2 regions of the Duganella sp. AC237 genome follow, and region 2 is predicted to be linked to the other one. Evidence: riboswitches for the same ligand, from Rfam matches in the RefSeq annotation. Region 2 holds a riboswitch; the other holds the start of a gene.
The links. Region 2 has a riboswitch for glycine ahead of gcvT (glycine cleavage system aminomethyltransferase GcvT). Riboswitches for the same ligand answer to the same signal wherever they lie in the genome.
Positions count from the first base shown of each region.

Region 1: another riboswitch for glycine. It lies ahead of AC0IYS_RS16760 (D-amino acid dehydrogenase); the one in region 2 lies ahead of gcvT (glycine cleavage system aminomethyltransferase GcvT).

Region 1 is NZ_CEEDEW010000003.1:3,778,214-3,785,982, reverse strand. It holds gene AC0IYS_RS16785 (sensor histidine kinase) at 66-2,111, shown strand; gene AC0IYS_RS16780 (LuxR C-terminal-related transcriptional regulator) at 2,120-2,818, shown strand; gene AC0IYS_RS16775 (3-oxoacyl-ACP reductase) at 2,920-4,275, shown strand; gene AC0IYS_RS16770 (ankyrin repeat domain-containing protein) at 4,313-4,846, opposite strand; gene AC0IYS_RS16765 (hypothetical protein) at 4,902-5,204, opposite strand; glycine riboswitch at 5,346-5,446, shown strand; glycine riboswitch at 5,447-5,560, shown strand; gene AC0IYS_RS16760 (D-amino acid dehydrogenase) at 5,609-6,874, shown strand; gene AC0IYS_RS16755 (DUF1801 domain-containing protein) at 6,881-7,309, opposite strand; gene AC0IYS_RS16750 (diguanylate cyclase) at 7,342-7,769, opposite strand, start outside.
Region 2 is NZ_CEEDEW010000003.1:4,177,374-4,185,142, forward strand. It holds gene AC0IYS_RS18465 (DUF1631 family protein) at 1-1,087, opposite strand, end outside; gene AC0IYS_RS18470 (methyl-accepting chemotaxis protein) at 1,327-3,156, shown strand; gene AC0IYS_RS18475 (hypothetical protein) at 3,328-3,522, shown strand; gene AC0IYS_RS18480 (ATP-dependent Clp protease proteolytic subunit) at 3,589-4,149, opposite strand; glycine riboswitch at 4,300-4,396, shown strand; glycine riboswitch at 4,441-4,566, shown strand; gene gcvT (glycine cleavage system aminomethyltransferase GcvT) at 4,642-5,763, shown strand; gene gcvH (glycine cleavage system protein GcvH) at 5,815-6,195, shown strand; gene gcvP (aminomethyl-transferring glycine dehydrogenase) at 6,199-7,769, shown strand, end outside.

The DNA.
Region 1 (7,769 bases), 400 kb from region 2:
CATCGGGCGGGGCCAGATTGTATCCACGCACAGCACTATCGCGGCCGCCTCGCCGACGCATCGCCATGCCGCCAGGCAGGCTGGCGGCTTGCCTCAGCATGCTGCTTTTGGGCATGGCCGGTGCCTGCGCCGGGCCCCTGCACCTGACGAAAGCCGAGATGCAGGAAGTCGCAGGCGAGCGCCCCACGCCGGCCGCGGACAAGGTCGACAGCGCCACGTTGCCGGCGGCCTGGCGCACCGTGACACTGCCCTACGCCCACCCGTCGGACGTGCTCGGCCAGGCGCGCGCGGCGCAGGCCGGCAGCGGCGCCAGCGCGCACGAAACGCCCGATACGCCTGACGTGCCGAGCCCCCCCACCGCCGCAGGCCGCTTGGACGTATCTGGCGCCCCCATCGTCACCACCTGGTTCCGCCTGACCTTGCCGGCCGCCGAATCCGGCGCGGGGCGGATGCTGTACTCGGCGCGGGTCAAGGCCTACGGCCCGATCGCCGTCTACGTCGACGGCCGGCTGCGCCACCAACGCCAGCTCGACGGGCCGACTTGGTACTGGCCGCCGTTGTGGCTGGAACTGGGCGGCGACCCGCGCAGCGCGCCGCCGCGCGAGATCCTGTTCCGCATTCAGCACCCGCCCAGCAGCCGCGCGGCGCTCGCCTCTGTGTGGCTGGGAACGACCGACGATATCGGCTGGCGCTACCACGGACGGCAGTGGCTGCAATTGTATCTGCCGCTCATGTGCATCGGCGCCTTCGTCGCCGTCGGCGTGTTTTCCGCCTTTGTCTGGCTGTGGCGCGGCGTCGGCCTGGGCTACGGGCTGTTCACCTTGCTGGCGGCGGCCCAGTTCACGCGCTCGCTGAGCTTTTTCTGCGAGGCGCGGCTGGACAACGACTGGTTCGCCTGGCTCATGCTCAATTCGCTGTTCTGGATGCTGACGCTGGTGCACGCGTTCCAGGAGATGGTGCACGGGCAACGCCAGCGCTGGCTGAGCCGCAGCTTGCTGGCGGTCAACTTTTTTGTCGCCGTGTGCTCGTCGCCGTCGTTGGCGGGCTGGAACACGCCGCTGGTCACGCCGCTGATCTACCTGCTCGCCATCGTGGCCGGCAGCGCCATCACCGTTGCCGGCGTACGGGCGTCATGGCGCCGTTCGCCGGACGCCATGCTGATGTCGGTCGGCGTCGGCCTTTGCGTGTTGTACGGTCTTAACGATTGGGCGCTGCAAAGCAATTTCCTCGGGCCGGAGCACTGGTATCTGGGACCGTATATCAATCTGCAAAATTTCGGCATGCTGTGCTACCTGATGTACCGCCGTTATATCGGCGCGCTGGCGCATGTCGAGCAGAGCAACCTGCAACTGGCGTCGCGCCTGCGCGAGCGCGAGGCCGAGCTGGCATTGAGCTACCAGCGCCTCATCGAGATCGAGCACAGGCAAACGCTCGCCGGCGAACGCCTGCGCCTGATGCAGGACATGCACGACGGCCTCGGCTCGTCGTTGCAAAGCGCGCTGTGGGCGGTCGAGCGCGGCCAGCTCGAGGAGAACGCCATCCCCGACATCCTGCGCGCCTGCATCGACGACCTGCACCTGACGATCGACTCGCTCGAGCCGGTCGAGGCCGATTTGCTGCTGTTGCTGGCGACCTTGCGCTACCGGCTGGGCGAGCGTCTGCGACTGGCCGGCATGCGCCTGCACTGGGCCGTGGCCGACGTGCCGCCGCTCGAATGGATCGATCCGCGCACCGCGCTGCACATCCTGCGCATCTTGCAGGAAGCGTTGAGCAATATCGTCAAGCACACCAACGCCACTGAAATCCGTGTCGCCACCGCGTTCGACGACGACGGCGTGACGGTGTCGATCGCCGACAACGGTCCCGGCTTCGATCTGGCGGCGGCGCGGCAGCGCGGCGGCAAGGGCTTGCTGAACCAACAGCGCCGGGCCGCCGCCATCGGCGGCGCCATCGATTGGGAGGCGGTCGTCGGCGGCGGCACCCGCGTGCTGCTGTGGCTGCCGCTAACGCAACCGCAACCCCAGCCGCTATCGCAACCGCAACCGCAACCGGCACTGCCAACGCACTCGCAACCGACCCTGGCGCCGCCGCGGGTCGCCACACACCACTGAGACAACCCATGATGACCACCACTTCGATCCACCCCATCCGCGTCGGTATCGTCGAGGACGATATGGACTTCCTGCATGCGCTGGAGGGGACCGTGGCCGGCGCGGCCGACATGGTGCTGGCGGCGGCCGCCAGCACGCGCCATGCCGGCCTGCAAATGCTCGACGGACGGGCCTGCGACGTGCTGGTGGTGGACCTGGGCCTGCCGGACGGTTCCGGCATCGATGTCATCGGCGCGGCCGCGTCCCACTGGCCCGATTGCGCGGTCATGGTCAGCACCAATTTCGGCGACGAACTGCATGTGATGCGCGCGATCGAGGCCGGCGCCGCCGGGTATCTGCTCAAGCACACCAAGCCGGGCGGCCTGGCCGACGAGATCCGCAGCATTTTTCAGGGGGGCAGCCCGATCAGCCCGATCATCGCCCGGCAAATGCTGACCCGCTTCCGCCACCTGCCGCCGGTGCGGCAGGCGCTGGCCAGGAGCGCGGCGGATGCCGACGCCCAACCGTTGCGCACCCAGTTGTCGCCCCGCGAGCAGCAGGTGCTGGAGCTGATCACCAAAGGCTTCACCACCGAGGAGATCGCAGGATTGATGGCGGTGTCGAGCCACACCGTGCTGACCTTCATCCGGCGCACCTACCGCAAGCTCAAGGTGAACTCGCGCGCCGAGGCGATCTACGAGGCCAAAATGCTCGGCTTGCTCGACTGAGGCCGGGCCGGCGTCTTGCGGGTGGACGGCAAACCGGGCTGGAACGTCTCCAGCGGCCGGTGCGGGCATAATGCGGTGTTACCCGCACCGAAGAGAATCACATGTCCGATTTGTTAATGCGCTTGAACGGCAACCCGATCACCGGCGCCATCGCCAGGGCCATCGGCCTGCCGAACCCGGTGCCGCTGTCGCGCGAGGCGGGACCGTATGTGGACCGGCCGTTCGATGGCAAACGCGTTTTGTTATGCCGGACGGCCGGCGGCTATGCGGCCGAGGCGATGGCGGCGGCTTTTGTCCGCGCCGGCACGGCGGCGTTGGACGGGCCGGCCGCCGGCGCCGGGCCGCTCGATATCGTCGCGATGGACGCCACCGGTTGCGTGGCGCCGCAGGACTACCGGGCGTTGTACGACGGCTTGCATCCTGTCGTGCGGCGGCTGGTTCGCAATGGCCGGGTGCTGATACTGGCGGCCGATCCCGGCGCCGCGGCCACGCCGGCCGCCGCCGCCGTTGCCCGTGGCGTTGAAGGATTTGTGCGCTCGCTGGCAAAGGAAATCGGCGCCAAAGGTATTACGGTCAATCTCGGCTATGTGGCGCGCGACGCGCTCGACCGCCTGGACGGTCCGCTGCGGTTCTTTTGCGGCGCCCGCACCACCTACGTGACAGGGCAGGCGTTCCACCTGGCGGCCAACGTGGCGGCGCCCGCCAGCATGTCGTCGACGCAGGCGTTGTCCGGCAAGGTCGCGCTGGTGACAGGCGCCGCCAGGGGCATCGGCCTGGCCGTGGTCGAGCGGCTGGCGCAAGAGGGCGCCACCGTCGTCGCGCTCGATGTGCCGGGCGCGGCGGATGCGTTGCACCAGGCCTGCGACCGCTTCGCCGCCGTGCCCTTCCTCGCCGATATCGCCGCGCCGGACAGCGCCGGGCGTCTTGCCGACTTTTTGCTCGAGCGCTTCGGCGGCGTCGACGTCGTGGTCCACAACGCCGGCATCACGCGCGACCGCACGCTGGCCAATATGCAGGAGCATTTCTGGGATCTGGTGGTGCAGGTCAACTTGGCCGCCGTGATCGCGATCGACCAGCGCTTGCTGGAGCGGCGCGTGCTGCGCGACGACGGCCGGATTGTCTGCCTGTCGTCGGTCAGCGGCGTGGCGGGCAATTTCGGGCAGACCAACTACGCCGCGTCCAAGGCCGCGCTGATCGGCTATGTCGCCGCCCAGGCGCCGCTGCTGGCGCCGCGCGGCATCTGCATCAACGCCGTGGCGCCCGGCTTCATCGATACGCCGATGACCGACGCCATGCCCATGGTCGTGCGGGAGATCGGCCGGCGCCTCAATGCCGTCAAGCAGAGCGGGCAGCCGCGCGACGTCGCCGAACTGATCGCGTTCCTCAGCACCCCGGCCGCGTTCGGCATCAGCGGCGCGACCCTGCGCGTGTGCGGGCAAGGCCTGATCGGGGCATGAGGGCGGGAGGGACGGGTCGGGGTCGCCGCAGCGTGGCTTACAGGTTTTTTTCGGCCAGCAGCGCGGCCGTGTCCTTCGCGCCCATCGTCTGCGCCAGCGAGATCGCCGTCATGCCCCGACTGTCGACCGCATCGACGGCCGCGCCGCGCTCGATCAACAGCTTGAGGATATCGGTGCGGTTGAACATGGCCGCCATCATCAGCGGCGTCTTGCCGTCCGGGCTGGCGCCTTCGATGTCGGCGCCATGGGCCAGCAGCAGCTCGGCGATGTCCAGATAGCCTTTGTAGGCCACGCCCGCCAGCGGCGTCTGGCCCTGGTCGTTCGGCACGTTCGGGTCGGCGCCGGCTTCGAGCAGCACGCGCGCCGTGTCCAGGTGGCCGTGATAGCAGGCCAGCATGATCAGGCTGTCGCCTTTCTCATTGCGGAAACTGACGGGCAAGCCCTTGGCCACCATGCCGGCCAGACGTTCCGCGTCGCCGCCGCGCACCAGCGTGAACACGCCGCGTATGAACTCCAGGGTTTCCGCATCCATCACCGGGGCGGGCGACGCCGCCTTTTCATTCTCTGCCATGTCTCGCTTTCATCAAGTTATTTCGGGGTAACGATAAGTATGCCTAAGTTCGATTTTAAGCGATGTACGCTGTCGCACGCGCAGGGCAGGCGCGGGGCATGGCGGATCGCGGCGGGCACAAACCGGCGTGCCGATTGCCGGCGCCGTGCCGGGTCAAGCTGATGGCGGGTTGGGGCCGGGGCGGCGGCGTGGCGCCGGCGGCCGAGCATTCGGCGCAGACGCCGTACAAGGTCAACTCGTGGCGTTCGATGGTAAACCCCTTGGTCGCCAGACTGTCCATATGGCCAGGGCAGCCCTCGATATCGAACACGCGGTCGCATTTCACGCAGTGGAAGTGGTGGCGATGGTGATGCGCCACATGCATTATCTCGTAGCGCGGGTTGGCCAAGTATCCCATCCCACGGCCGGGTTGCCGCGAACCCAATGCGCCGGGTGGGTGCGGGTCGGGTGGATAAGCCGCAATTTTTCAGGTAAGCTACGCCCGTTGTGGCCAAAAGCCACCGCCGTATCGGGAGAGACTGTTCCAGCATCGCGCTGACGGACGGCGCCGAAGGAGCAACCGCCCCGGAAACTCTCAGGCAAAAGGACCGATACAGCACTTTAAACTCTGAAGAGCGGCAGGACTCGGACGTCGTCCACCCGCACCGAAGGAGCAAGCGCTGCCGCCATCGCGGCCCGGCGTGAATCTCTCAGGTCCAGAACAGAGGGGGTGTCTTTGCGCATGTGCGCCGAGACCATCCCCTTTGACGGTCTGGAATCTTCATGAAAACCATCGCAATCATCGGCGGCGGCATCACCGGCGTCACCACCGCCTACGCCCTCGCCAAACGCGGCTTCGCCGTCACCCTGCTCGAACGCCACCGCTACGCGGCGATGGAAACCTCGTTCGCCAACGGCGGCCAGCTGTCCGCCTCCAACGCGGAAGTGTGGAATCACCGGTCCACCATCGCCAAGGGCCTGAAGTGGATGCTGAGGAACGACGCGCCGCTGCTGGTCAATCCAAAGCCGGGCTGGCACAAGCTGTCGTGGTTCGCCCAATTCATCGCCGCCATCCCGCACTACCGCGACAACACGATCGCCACCGCACAGCTGGCGCTGGCGGCGCGCGAACACCTGTTCCAGTGGGCCAGGGACGAAGACATCGCCTTCGACCTCAAGCGCGAAGGCATCCTGCACATCTACCGCGAGCGCGCCGGATTCGAGCACGCGGCGGGCGTGTCGAAGCTGTTGATGCAGGGCGGGCTGGCGCGTCGCGCCGTCACGCCGGAGGAGATGCGCGCCATCGAGCCGACCCTGCGCGGCGACTACTACGGCGGCCACTACACCGTCAGCGACAGCACCGGCGATATCCACAAATTCACCACCGGGCTGGCGCGGGCGGCGCAACGGCTGGGCGCCGAACTGCGCTTCGGCCAGCAGGTGACGGCCATGCGGGCGGGCGCCGACGGCGTCGACATCACCGTCGAGGAGGACGGTTTCAGCACCACCCGCCGCTACGACGCGGTGGTCGTTTGCGCCGGCACCGCCAGCCGCGCGATGGCGGCGATGCTGGGCGACCGCGTCAACGTCTATCCGGTCAAGGGCTATTCGATCACGGTGCACCTGAACGACGCCGCCAGCCAGGCCGCCGCGCCGACCGTCAGCCTGCTCGACGACGAGACCAAGCTGGTGACCAGCCGACTGGGCGACGACCGCTTCCGCGTGGCCGGCACGGCGGAGTTCAATGGGTTCAACCGCGATATCCGGGCCGACCGCATCGCCCCGCTGGTGAAGTGGGTGCAGCAATGCTTCCCGGGGGTGAGCACGCGCAGCGTGACGCCATGGGCCGGGCTGCGGCCGATGATGCCCAATCTGATGCCGCGTGTGGGGCGCGGCAAGGCGCCGACGGTCTTCTACAATACCGGCCACGGGCACCTGGGCTGGACACTGTCGGCGGCGACGGCGGACATCATCGCCGAGACCATCTTCGCCGCGTCGGGGCGGGAGGGCGGGCGGCAAGCGCCCGCGCGGGTCGCGAAAGTGGCCTGACGGCCTTTACATGCGCTCGCCGGGCAACCGGCTGGCTTGTCGCACCCACTCGGCGAATTGCGCTTCGTCGAGCGGGTCGTCCTCGCGCAGGTCGAGATGTCGCACGCCGGCGGTTTTGGACGCCCCCGGCGGCAGCGGATCGAGAAAACCGCCGTTGAAGAAGGTGACTTTGACGTACTTGGTAAAACAATGAAAACCCAGGAACCAGCCTTGGTCGGCGATCCCGTATAGCGGCGTGTTCCATTTAACGGCCTTGTTCACGCCGGGTATGGTGTGGACGATGATCTCGTCCAGACGTCGTCCGAGATCGCTTTTCCAGCCCGGCATCGCGGCGATGTAGGCCTGCACCGGCGCGTCGCCATAGGCCTTGGGGATTTGCGGATTGCCGCCCGATAGCAGGACCGTTTCGGCTTTGGTAACTGGTTTTGTCGCCATGGCGTGCGCTCTGCGTTAGATGTGTGAACCGTCTAGGATACGCGATTTTCGTGAGCTTCCGTGCGGCGCTGATCCGCGCTGGCCGCCTCCGGGGCCAGCGCCCGGACGACGCGGTTTCTGCCGTCACGCTTGGCCTGGTAAAGCGCCTTGTCGGCCGCCTGGAACAGTGCCGCCGGCTCGGCACCGTGTTCCGGGTACCCGGCCACGCCCAGCGACGCCGTCGTGCGCACCGTGTGGCCGCCATGCGCGACCTGGAGCGCCTCGATCAACCCGCGAAAGAGCTGCGCGCGCTCGGTCGCCAGGTCGATGTCGCAATCTGGCAGCAGAACCACCATCTCCTCGCCGCCGAAGCGGCACGCGACGTCGCACGCGCGGATATTCGTCAACAGCACCTGCGCCACCCGCTTCAGGATGGCGTCGCCGCCGTCATGGCCGTAGGTGTCGTTGGTGCGCTTGAAGT
Region 2 (7,769 bases):
GCATGGCGGCGGCGCTTGCGGCCGGCTCGCCGTCCGATCCGTGCTTGCCCACCGCGGTCGCCTGCAACTGCGCCAGATAGGCGAACAGCGGCTGCCTGGCGCCGATCTGCGACTGCCGCTGCGCCTGCTCGTTGCTGACGCCGCGCGACTGGAAACCTTGTGCCGCCCCCTGGACCCAGACGCCGCCCGCGTTCAGCGCCGGCATCGGCACGTCCGGAATGCCCGGATCGATGACGCCGGCGCCTTGCAGCAGGCCGCCGGCGATCTTGTCGACGATCTGGCCGGCGGCCGAACCGGCGACGTCGCTGGAGGCGAAGAACTGGCGCAGTTGCTGGGCCAAGGCCGCCTGGTTGCCGCGCGCGCGGGCGCCCGCCGCCTGCTTGGCCGCGTCGGCCTTGCGGCCCTTGTAGCCATCCACTGAGCCCGGCATTACGCCCTTGCCCTGCAATGCCAGGTCCAGCGCTTCGAGCATCGGTCCCAGTTCGATGAACATGCCGGGTTTGACAAGCGGTTGCAACAACGGCGCCGACTCCGGCTCGGGATCGAATTGCAGCCAGGCTCGCTGCAAGGCCGACAGGAACACCTCGGGGCGAAACGGATTCTGGCTCACGCGCAAGATATCGCGGCCCAACAGGAACGCCAGCCGCACATTGAGCGTCTGCAACGCGTCCGAATGCAACGATTCGAACGGTTTGCTGGCGCCGCCGAGCGCCACCCTTTTGTCCATTTCCTCGAACGGCACCAGCGACATCGGCTGCCCGGCGCCGCTACGTTTGTCTTTCGCGGCCGGCGCCAACTGTGCGATCTCCTGGCGCAGCGTGTTTTCCAATGCCTCCGTCGCCAGATGCAAGAACGCGAAATGGCGGTTACGCAGCAAATTGCCGGCGCGCAGCCGTTGCTGGATGGTGCGCGTATCCCCGTCGGTGGCGTCGATCAGCGCGCCGGCCAGCTTGGCGGCCAGCGCCAGATATTGATCGCCCGCGTGCTTGACGGCGATGCCGATCAAGTCCTCCAGCAAGCCATGCCGCGGCGTGACCGTCTTTATCGGCGCGCCGCTGGTGCTCGGGGTGGTTGAAGTATTCGCCATCGTGTCGGCCCGCTGGTGATCGATCCGTAGACCCCATTCTTACACAGTATTTCCGCATGGCAATACCAGCAGTGAAAGAATCGGCGATTTTTTTTGCCCCTTGCGGGCTGTGTACCACTTTCCTCGTTCCAACAACTGCTTTGACGAGGCGCAATGAACAAGCTTGGACTTTGCTTAACATCATTATATGGTCCGCCCCGCTCCCGCCCTCGCCGTCGCTTCCCTCACCAAGGATATCCATGAAATACCTGCATAACCTGGAAACCTCCAGCAAATTGCTGATCGCCTTCGCCACCGTGCTGGTCCTGACCGTGCTGCTGGGCCTGAGTTCACTCGCGCGCATGGGCGACATCGACCGCGCGTCGACGCAGCTGTCCGACACCTGGCTGCCGCAATCGATCGCCGTGCTGTCGCTCAAAAACAATGTGCAGGAATTGCGCAAGCTCGAACACGTGGTGATCAGCGACAAGGCCAGCATCGACGGTTCCGAGCAAAAACTAAGTCTCGCACTATCCGCGTTCCGTGACAATGCTGACAAGCTCGGCAAGACCATCAACGATGCAAACCTCATGCCGCAGGCGGCGGAATTACAACGGATGGCCGCTTCCTACCTGCTCGCGCACGACAAAATGATGGCGCTGGCCAACGAGGGCAAAAAGGACGAGGCGGTCGCGGTGCTCAAGGGCTCGTCGCTGCCGGCGTTCGACGCCGTCAGCGGCCAGCTCGACAAATTACTGTCCAGCAATCTCGAAGGCGGCCGGCAGGCGGCACGAGGCGCCGACCAGGCGTACCTGGCCGGGCGCATCGTCACGCTGGCCCTGCTGTCGGCGGCGATCGGCTTTGGCGTGCTGCTGGCGTTTTGGCTGGCGCGCTCGATCTCGGCGCCGCTGCAGCAAGTGATGCTGGTGGCGCAGCGCATTGCCGACGGCGACTTGAGCACCCGCATCGAAGTACGGTCCGGCAATGAAACCGGCAAGCTGCTGCAGGCGATGCAGCATATGAACGACAGCTTGATGACGATGATCGCCCAGGTGCAAAGCGGCGCGCGGGCGATCGGCCAGGCGTCGGCCGAGATCGCCGAGGGCAATCTGGACTTGTCGAGCCGCACCGAGCAGCAGGCCGCCTCGCTGGAAGAGACCGCCTCGTCGATGGAGCAGCTGACGGCAACCGTCAAACAAAACGCCGAGCACGCGGTGCAGGCCAACAAGCTTGCCGTGTCGGCGTCGGCGGTGGCGGTGCGCGGCGGCAGCGATGTCGGCCAAGTGGTCGGCACGATGGCGTCGATCAACGACAGCTCGAAGAAAATCGCGGAAATCATTGGCGTCATCGACGGCATCGCGTTCCAGACCAACATCCTGGCGCTGAACGCTGCGGTCGAAGCGGCCCGTGCCGGCGAGCAAGGACGCGGCTTCGCCGTCGTCGCCTCCGAAGTGCGCAACCTGGCCCAGCGCAGCGCGGCGGCCGCCAAGGAGATCAAAAGCCTGATCGACGACTCGGTCGACAAGGTGGTGCGCGGCACGCAGCTGGCCGACCAGGCACGCTTGACGATGGACGAGGTGGTGGGCAGCGTCCAGCGGGTAACCGGGCTGATCGGAGAGATCGCCGACGCCAGCGCCGAGCAAACGGCCGGCCTGGAGCAAGTCAACCGGGCGATCGCGGCGATGGATCAGGTGACCCAGCAAAACGCCGCGTTGGTCGAGCAGGCGGCCGCCGCAGCGTCGTCGATGCGCGACGAAACGGGCAAGCTGAACGAGGCGATCGGTGCGTTCGCCGTGCACGACGGCGCGGACCGGGAAGCGCGGGCGCGGCAGCCGCTGGTCGCCGCCGAGGCGCTCAAAACGCGTGGCATCGCCGGCATGCCAGGCGCGGCGGACATGCGCGACGACGAGGAGACGCCGCCGGCGCTCGCCACCGCCGGCGCGCGCCGCGAACGAATCAAGCCGGCACTGCCCTCGCCGGGAAAACGCACGGTCGCGCCACGCCGTCCGCCCGCCCGCGCCGGCGCCGCCAGCGGACTGGGCAAGGCATCCGGCAAGCTCAACAGTGAGGTCGAATGGGAAGAGTTTTAATGACGAGTGCGAGGCATGTTCCTACAGCCCCCCAAGACGCACTCCGATAGCAAGTGCCTGAGCGAAAACGCATCATTGCTCTACCAGAAACGCGCACGGTGTCACCGTTTTTCCAGTCAGCACGGCGCGCTTGTGGCGAGTACGTTCTTTCACTTTCACAAAGGAACTAAAATGAACTCGAATCAAAAAAGCGGTGGCAGCAAGCAAGGCTCCAGTCAAGGCAGCAGCAAGCAATCGGGCGACAAAGGGTCGTCCAGCGGCTCGCGCTCCGGCACCCAGGGCGGCACCCATGAGCAGCATGTGGAAGCCGGCCGGCAAAGCCATAAAAACGACGGCAACAAACAGACGGGCAACAAAAACCGCTAATCAGGCTCCACCATAATTAGCGGCATGGCGGCGCCTCCCTGGCGCCGCTCCCGTTTCAGCTTGCAATCAAATATTGGCCACGCGCTGTCCACGCGGCGGCACAAAGTCCTTCACGGCGTTGACCATCCCCACCGCCACGCCCTCGGCCGCCGTCAGGTGCAGGTCGGAGTACGCGTGCGTGCGCCAGTGCTCCTCGGTCAGCTTGACGTGTTCGCGCAGGATCTGCTCGGTGCGGGCGTCGTCGGCCTGCAAGCCTTCGACGATGATGCGCAACGCGTCCGGCCGGGCGCCGTGCGGCGCGCTGGCGTGCGATTTGTGCACCATGAAGCGCGCCGTGTCGCTGGCATAACGCTCCTCGCCGGACAGGAACAGGATCACGGCGATGGACGCCACCGCGCCGGCGTTGTAGGTGACGATCTTGATCGGCAACTTGCTCAGGTAATTGTACAGACAGATGCCGTCGCTGACATAGCCGCCGTTGGACTGGATCAGGATGTGGGCGGTGGTGATGCGGTCCTCCGTCATATCGGCAACGGCGTCGAAGACACGGCGCACCATGTCACTGTTGACGTCGCCTGACAGGGTGAACCACGCGTGGCCCTCGTAGGAATTTGGATCTTGGCTCATGGGTGGGCTCTCGAATAAGTGTGATTTATTCTAGCAAATAGTTGTTTATATAGCGTTTTTATTGCACGCCATTCGTGCGCGCCCCCGCCCACCACCCCATCCAGCCCTGCCCGCAAGATTGACATTCAGGCCCTTCTGACATATATTCCCGAGTCTTGATCGGGAGAGGGTTGCGGGCGATACGCCAACGCAGCCGCCGAAGGGGCACTACCCAAAAACTCTCAGGCAAAAGGACCGATCAAGGGACCAGCGCGGCCGCCGTTCGATTTTTTATCGCGGCGGGATGCCAACTGGTCCAACTCTGGAGAGCGGCCGCGGCACACGCCGGCGGCCCACCGAAGGGGCGCACGGGAATCGAGTTCGACTTCGCGTCGATTCGCCCGTAATCTCTCAGGTACCAAGGACAGAGGGGTCTGCGATCATTGTGGAAACAGCTTTTTAGCCGTTCCTTGTATGTTCTGTTAACCCCTTTTCGATATGGACCGAGGAATTATGACGCTCAAAGCCACCCCACTCAATAACGCACACCGCGCCGCCGGCGCCAAGATGGTCGATTTCGGCGGTTGGGACATGCCCGTCAACTACGGATCGCAGATCGAAGAACACAACGCCGTGCGCACCGACGTCGGCATGTTCGACGTCGCCCACATGTGCGTGGTCGACATCAAGGGCGCCAACGTGCGCGCCTTCCTGCGCGGCCTGCTGGCCAACAACGTCGACAAGCTGCAGGTGTCGGGCAAGGCGCTGTACTCGTGCATGCTCAATCCGCAGGGCTTTGTCATCGACGACTTGATCGTCTACTTCATCGACGAGAGCTGGTTCCGCCTGGTCGTCAACGCCGGCACCGCCGAAAAAGACGTGGCGTGGATGCAGGCGCAGAACGCCGCCACCAACAGCGGCGTGACAATCACGCAGCGCCGGGATGGTGATAACGCCATGGCGCTGATCGCCGTGCAGGGCCCGAACGCGCGCGCCAAGGTGTGGGACGTGATCCCCGAATCGAAGGCCGGCACCACCGACATGAAACCGTTCAACGTCGCCTTCGCGCACAGCGCCGCCTTCGGCGAGGCGATGATCGCCCGCACCGGCTACACCGGCGAAGACGGCTTCGAGATCGGTGTCGCCGCCGACCAGGCCGAGAAGCTGTGGAACGCGCTGGCCGCCGCCGGCGTCAAGCCGGCCGGCCTGGGCGCCCGCGACACGCTGCGTCTGGAGGCGGGCATGAACCTGTACGGCCAGGACATGGACGAAACCGTCAACCCGCTCGACGCGGGCCTGGCATGGACCATCGACCTGGTGTCCGAGCGCGACTTCATCGGCAAGGCTGCCCTGCAGGCGATGGGCCAGAACGCCCAATTCGTCGGCTTGATCCTGCGCGAAAAAGGCGGCGTGCTGCGCGCCCACCAGAAAGTCATCGTGGCCGGCACCGACGCCGTCGGCGAGATCACCAGCGGCACCTTCAGCCCGACCATGCAGCAGGCCATCGCGCTGGCGCGCGTGCCCAACGGCGTGGCCGTCGGCGACACCGTGCACGTCGAGATCCGCGACAAGAAGCTGGCCGCCTCGGTGGTCAAGCTGCCCTTCGTCCGCAACGGTAAAATCCTCGCCGTTTAAATGATTTAGTATCCTAGTTCGAACCCGCCCCCTACCCATCTGGAGCCTTACATGAATATTCCTGCAGACCTGAAGTACACCGAATCCCACGAATGGGTGCGCGCTGAGTCGGACGGCACCGTCACCGTCGGCATCACCGAGTACGCGCAGGACGCGCTGGGCGACATCGTCTTCGTCGAACTGCCGAAGGTCGGCAAGAGCTACACGGCCGGCGACGACGCCGCCGTGGTGGAATCGGTCAAGGCGGCCAGCGACATCTACGCGCCGGTGTCGGGCGAAGTCATCGCCGTCAACGAAGACGTGGCCAGCGCCCCGGAGTCGATCAACAGCGACGCCTACGCCGCCTGGCTGTTCAAGATCAAGCCGGCCGACGCCAGCGCGATCGACGGCCTGCTGGACGCAGCCGCCTACGGCAAGACCACCGAAGCGTAAATTATGACCCGTTCAAGCCTGACCCAACTTGAAGCACGCGACGCTTTCATCGCACGCCACATCGGCCCTGACGCCGCAGAACAGGAAGCCATGCTGGCGGTCCTCGGCTACGCCTCGCGCGCCGCCCTGATCGACACCATCGTCCCTGCCAACATCCGCAACAAGGCCACCCTGCCGCTCGGCGCATACACCCAGCCGATGCCGGAGCAGGAAGCGTTGAACAAGCTGAAAAAAATCGCCGGCAAGAACAAGGTCCTGAAGTCGATGATCGGCCAGGGCTACTACAACACGCTGACGCCGGGCGTGGTGCTGCGTAACATCTTCGAAAACCCGGCCTGGTACACCGCCTACACGCCGTACCAGCCGGAGATCTCGCAAGGCCGCCTGGAAGCGATCCTTAACTTCCAGCAGACCATCACCGACCTGACCGGCATGGGCATCGCCAACGCCTCGATGCTCGACGAAGGCACCGCCGCCGCCGAAGCGATGACCCTGATCCAGCGCGTGGGCAAGTCGAAGTCGAACGTGTTCTACGTCGCCGACGACGTGCTGCCGCAAACGCGCGAAGTGGTCGAGACCCGCGCCAAGCCGCTGGGCATCGAAGTCAAGGGCTTCCACCCTGCCGAACTTTCCGGCATCGGTGACGCCTTCGGCGTGCTGCTGCAGTACCCCGGCGTTAACGGCGTGGTGCGCGACTACAAAACCGGCGTCGAGGCGGTCAAGGCCAAGGGCGCGATGGTGGTTGTCGCCGCCGACCTGCTGGCGCTGACCATGCTCACGCCACCGGGCGAATGGGGTGCGGACGTGGTCGTCGGTAACAGCCAGCGCTTCGGCGTCCCGCTGGGATTCGGCGGCCCGCACGCCGGCTACCTGTCGACCCGCGACGAATTCAAACGCAGCATGTCCGGCCGCCTGGTCGGCGTCACCATCGACGCCCAGGGCAACAAGGCCTACCGCCTGGCGCTGCAAACCCGCGAGCAGCACATCCGCCGCGAAAAAGCCACCTCCAACATCTGCACCGCACAGGTGCTGCTGGCGGTGATGGCGTCGATGTACGCCGTCTACCACGGCCCGAAAGGCCTGTTGCAGATTGCCCAGCGCGTGCACCGCTACACCGGCGTGCTGGCGGCTAACCTGAAGACGCTCGGCTACACCGTCACCAACGACACCTTCTTCGACACGCTGACCGTCGCCACCGCCAACGCCGAACAGCTGCACGCGTCGGCCCACTCGCACGGCGTCAACCTGCGCGTGATCGACGCCTCGCACGTCGGCGTCTCGCTCGACGAGACCACCACGCGCGAAGACATCGCCCTGCTGTGGACCGTGTTCGCCCACCCTGTCGGCGGCCCGGCCCACGGCCCGGATTTCGACACCGTCGAAGCGGCCGTCGCCGAATCGTTCCCGGCATCGCTGGCGCGTTCGAGCGATTACCTGACGCACCCGGTCTTCAACCGCTACCACTCCGAAACCGAAATGCTGCGCTACCTGCGCAGCCTGGCGGACAAGGACCTGGCGCTGGACCGCACCATGATCCCGCTGGGTTCATGCACCATGAAGCTGAACGCCACCAG